2 regions of the Roseobacter fucihabitans genome follow, and region 2 is predicted to be linked to the other one. Evidence: riboswitches for the same ligand, from Rfam matches in the RefSeq annotation. Region 2 holds a riboswitch; the other holds the start of a gene.
What was found. A riboswitch is a leader RNA that binds a small molecule or an ion and turns the genes downstream of it on or off. The one in region 2 is predicted to bind thiamine pyrophosphate.
Positions count from the first base shown of each region.

Region 1: it holds a riboswitch for thiamine pyrophosphate, as region 2 does, so the genes downstream of both, ROLI_RS02720 (thiamine ABC transporter substrate binding subunit) here and ROLI_RS13725 (YkoF family thiamine/hydroxymethylpyrimidine-binding protein) in region 2, are expected to answer to the same signal.

Region 1 is NZ_CP143423.1:550,694-553,145, reverse strand. Features, by position in the region: gene ROLI_RS02725 (thiamine/thiamine pyrophosphate ABC transporter permease ThiP) at 1-621, opposite strand, end outside; gene ROLI_RS02720 (thiamine ABC transporter substrate binding subunit) at 597-1,577, opposite strand; TPP riboswitch at 1,614-1,714, opposite strand; gene aroC (chorismate synthase) at 1,808-2,452, shown strand, end outside.
Region 2 is NZ_CP143423.1:2,805,149-2,807,600, forward strand. Features, by position in the region: gene secD (protein translocase subunit SecD) at 1-399, opposite strand, end outside; gene yajC (preprotein translocase subunit YajC) at 434-712, opposite strand; TPP riboswitch at 1,543-1,655, shown strand; gene ROLI_RS13725 (YkoF family thiamine/hydroxymethylpyrimidine-binding protein) at 1,649-2,257, shown strand; gene ROLI_RS13730 (ABC transporter permease) at 2,262-2,452, shown strand, end outside.

The sequences.
Region 1 (2,452 bases), 2.3 Mb from region 2:
CAGCGCCACGGCAAAACTGGTCAGGCATATCACGAAAATAAGCGCGGTTGCGCCGGGTGCGATCTGCAACAATAACGGGAGTTCCAATGTGCGCTGGATCATTTTTGGCGGCAAATCGAGCTGTGCGGCAAGGCGGAAGCGTTCGGCGGGGATGCTTTGCCAACCTTGCAAGAGAAGACGCGTGGCCAAGGGCAGGTTGAAAAACACATGCGCCAGAACAACACCGTGCAGCCCGTAGATGGATATCGAGGGCAAACCCACCGCTTCCAGCGCGACATTGGCCCATCCGGAGCGCCCGAAAACCGTCAAAAGCCCCAGCACGGCGACGATGACCGGCAGGATGAAGGGCGCCCCCAGCAGTGTGATCAACACACCGCGCCCGATGAACCGACGCCGGGCAAGCGCGCGCGCCAGAGGGATCGCGCAGGCCACGGAAATCAGCGCGGAAAGGGCCGATTGCAACAATGTGAACCGGATTGCCGCCCATTCCGCCGGGCCAAGACCGCGCCCGACATCCGCACGCAACCCAATGCCGAGGAAGGCCAACAAGACCACCGCGAGCACAAAGCCGCCTGCGATGATCCCGGTTTTGCCAATTATTGGCTGAGCGCGTTGCGCCATGTCTCAACCGCCTGATCCTTGAGGGCAGCTGCTTCGTCTTCGGAATAAAACAGCACTTTTTCTGGCAGCGGCAATTGCGCCCATCCTTCGGGCCATTGATCCGCTGGCAGAGCCGAGGGCAGCGACCAGTTCGCGGTGGGTATCATGCGCTGGAAATCATTGCTGAGGACATAGGCCATGAAGGCATCGGCCAGTTCCGGTTGGTCCGTCTGCGCAATTTTGCCCACGGTTTCGACCATGAAATAGTGACCTTCGGGGAAGATCGCGGCCTTTTTGGTGAAATCCTCTTCAGCGAACATGTGGTAGGCGGGCGAGGTGGTGTAGCTGAGCACCATATCGACCTCGCCGTCCGTGAACATGCCGTAGCTGGCGGACCAATCCTTGGTCACGGTCAGGATTTTGGGCGCGAGTTTGCTCCAGACGTCGCCCGCCTCCTCACCATAAACTGCTTGCACCCAAAGGACCAAAGCAAGGCCGGAAATCGATGTGCGCGGGTCCTGGATCACGATTTTGACGTCATCGGGCATGTCCAGCAGATCGGCAAAACTGGCCGGGGGCGCGTCCATGGTCGTTTCGTTATAGATGAAAGCGGTGTGCCCATAGTTGAAGGGCAGGAAGGTATCATCCGTCCACTCAATCGGCAGTGTCAGCGCGCTGTTGTCCTGCCCATGTGGGGCGAAAAGCCCGGTCTCGCGGGCTTTGGCCGTCACATCCGAGGTCAGCCCGATGACCACATCGGCCTTGGTCCGCTCTCCTTCGAGCAGCAGGCGCGGCAGCAGATCACCGGTGGCAAATTGCAGATCGCAGCCGCAGATTTCTTCAAATCCCGTCTCGATCATCGGGCCGGGGCCCCATTCGGAAGTGAAATAATCCCCCGCATAGACGGTGAGTACGGGCGTATCAGCCCCGGCCTGTGTGGCCAGCAGCAGCGTGGTGGCAAGTAGAGTTCTTCGCATGATCAATCCTCTCAAATGCGTCGAACGGCGAAAGAGGATGATCAGCTCAACCTTCCCTCCGCCGGTCTTAACCGGTTCAGGTTCTACGGGTCCGTGTGCAACACATCTCAGCCGGAATGGCCCCCCGAGGTAGGGCGATGGTTAATATGCGACCGGGTGATTGGCAAGCGATAAGCTCTTGAGGCGACCCGCCTGCCCGGCTAAGCACCGCAAGCAAGGGAGTTTGTGCAATGTCGATGAACAGCTTTGGCCATCTTTTCCGCGTCACGACATGGGGGGAAAGCCATGGACCCGCCCTGGGGGCGACCGTTGACGGCTGCCCGCCCGGCGTGGCGATTGACGAAGCGATGATCCAGACCTGGATGGACAAGCGCAAACCCGGTCAGAATAAATACACCACACAGCGACGCGAGGCGGATGAGGTGCGGATCCTATCGGGCACATTCGAGGGGGTCACGACGGGCACGCCGGTGCAGTTGATGATCGAGAACACCGACCAACGTTCCAAGGATTATGGGGATATCAAGGATAAATTCCGTCCCGGTCATGCGGATATCACCTATTATCAGAAATACGGTATCCGCGATTATCGCGGCGGTGGTCGCTCAAGCGCGCGCGAAACGGCAGCGCGTGTTGCAGCGGGCGGTCTTGCGCGCGCCGCACTTGCAGCGCTGGTTCCAGGCGTTGCGATCAAGGGGTACATGACACAGATGGGCCCGCATCAGATCAACCGGGATCGGTTTGATTGGAACCAAATCGATCAGAACCCGTTTTGGGTGCCGGATGCCGCGGCGGCGCAGGAGTGGGCGCAATACCTTGATGGGTTGCGCAAATCGGGCAGTTCGGTTGGCGCGATCATCGAAGTGGTCGCGCGC
Region 2 (2,452 bases):
GCCTTCAGGCTGGCTGACGCGCACACGCACCTCGTCTTCAGGCGAGGGTTGCAGACGGATCGTACCGATCGTTGCGCGTTCTGGGCGCAGAGCGTCGCGAATTTCCGGCCAGGCGGCCTGCATGCGGGCGGCATAAACGTCGGCCACCTTCACCTCGGCCAACAAATGCGCTCCCCCACGCAGATCAAGGCCAAGGTTCACCAACCCCGAAGGCATCCAATCCGGCCAAAGCGCACGGTCCGCGCTCACCTGCGCCGTCCCGCCGCTCAATTCAAATGCTGCGATTGCATCATTGTGCTTTTCAACATTGGTGTAAAAGGCATTTGGCAGCGCCAACCAAAGGCCGACCGCACAGGTCAGCCAGATAGTGATCCGCTTCCAGAGATCAATTTGCAGCATTAAAGACGCCTTTTCAACGTTTTACTTGGCGTATTTACTTAGCCGGTTCAGTCTTGGACATCACCGTGGCAATGGTCGATTGAATAACACGAACCTTCACGCCATCCGCAATTTCCAGTTCCAATTCGCCGTCATCCTTGACCTTGGCCACCTTGCCAACGATGCCACCCTGGGTAACCACCTGATCGCCACGGCGCAGAGCGGAAACCATCGCCTGATGCTCCTTCACTTTCTTTTGCTGCGGACGGATCAGCAGAAAATACATGATCGCAAAGATCAGGATGAGGGGCACAAATTGCGCAAATGCTTCCATTGAGAGGGTCCTTCCGGGTAGGGCGCGCAGTCACGGTCATGTGGCGCGAATTTCGCCGGAACCTATGGGTTGGCAGTGAGGTTTGCAAGAGAGGCCGTGCAGGATTTGCGTTTCGCGTTCCGCAGATGGAAACCGCGTTGGTAAACATATTGTTTAATGCCACTTTTACGGGTGTTTTGTCATGCTAAAAGCCATGATGATGGCCCCCGGTTTTGGATCCGATCTGGGAAGGCTATGGTCGTCTTTGCCCACAGGGGTCAAGGGCGCACCTGCCGATGCGGCGATCCAGCGGCAACCGTCCTGCTGTCGTGTATATTCGTCGCCCTCCCGGCCCTCGCGTCGGTTTGAGAGGAACAAAAAGTCTTTCCACATTCTCTCAAAGCCGAACCGAGATTTCGCATCGCCTGGTTTTGGAAATGTTCTGGACGACCTGGCGCGTTTTGATGTTCTTTACGGGCGATCTTTGGAACATCTATTTTCGGTCCGTATTTAACTTCGGCGGCAAGGCTAAGCCGCTGTGTTTTTACGCTGGATATTTGGGGATGCCTGTTCCGGCCGGCCCCCGGCTGGGAGGGGAGTGGTTCTGACGTAAAGCAGCAGTTCTAGGACTAAGATAACGCCCCTTCAAAGCGCACTCATCGCGCGGCACCAAAACCCGCACATACACCCCGAACCGCGATTTTCCTTTTGCCGAGCCTGCCGCGTCCGATGAAGAGCCACCGTACGGCAAGCAGCCATCGTCCCAATCGCTTGCACCCTTCCGTTAGATGCGATTGTCGGTCGCACCCGCTCGGTTGGGGTTGCATTCGCTGCGTTTATCTGTGAAACGTGCATTACCACAGGGGAGCCGCGTTACGCCGCGGCTGAGATGGGGGCGCAAGCCCACGGACCCTCAAAGCTGATCTGGATAATGCCAGCGTAGCAAGGAGGACAGAAATGTTTGCAGGCGCACAAGTTTCCCTTTACCCGATGGCCGACGGTTTCGTTGACATCATCCTCTCTTCGCTCAGCGCACTAGACCCCTGGCGGGATAGATTGCGGATCGAAACAGACGATATCTCGACCCTGATCGTCGGCCCGCCAGAAGTGTTATTTCCCGCGCTGCACGATCTGTATGTTGCGGCGGCAGCCTCTGGCGCGCATCTCGTGTTACGCGCCACCTTGTCGCGGGGCTGCCCCGGTGAACCCGATGATCCGATCTGCCAAACGGGCGCGTTGGCCAATCCGTCCGAGCCGTTGGTGTCACGCCAGCAGAGTGCCCTGACAGCCCTTGCCGCAACGCCTGAGACGGGCCAAGCGACAGATGCGCAGTTTTCGCTTTATGTCATGGGGGCGGGTGATCACATGGCCGAAATCATGGGCTGCATTGATTTTCTCAAGCAAAGCGGCACGTTCGATCGGTCCAAGAATTTTTGCACGCGCCTGACGGGTGACGCGGGTCCGGTGTTTGCCACGCTCCAGCAGGCGTTTTGCCAGTTTGGCCCCCCTGTTGGCCATGTCACGATTGATTTGACGGTCTCCGCCAACAGCCCCTCCAAGCGCTGATCTGATGCAACACCCTGCGCCTCGCCCTTTGGGCGAAGGTCTGACCCGCGGTATTCCTGCTGTGCTGAGCGTGGTCAGTGCCTTCGTGATCTGGGAAATCTACGTTCATGTCTCGGGGGTTTCTCCGTTGATGTTACCCGCCCCTTCTCGGGTGCTGGATCAGATGGTGCTGAACCGCGTTCTATTGTGGCACAA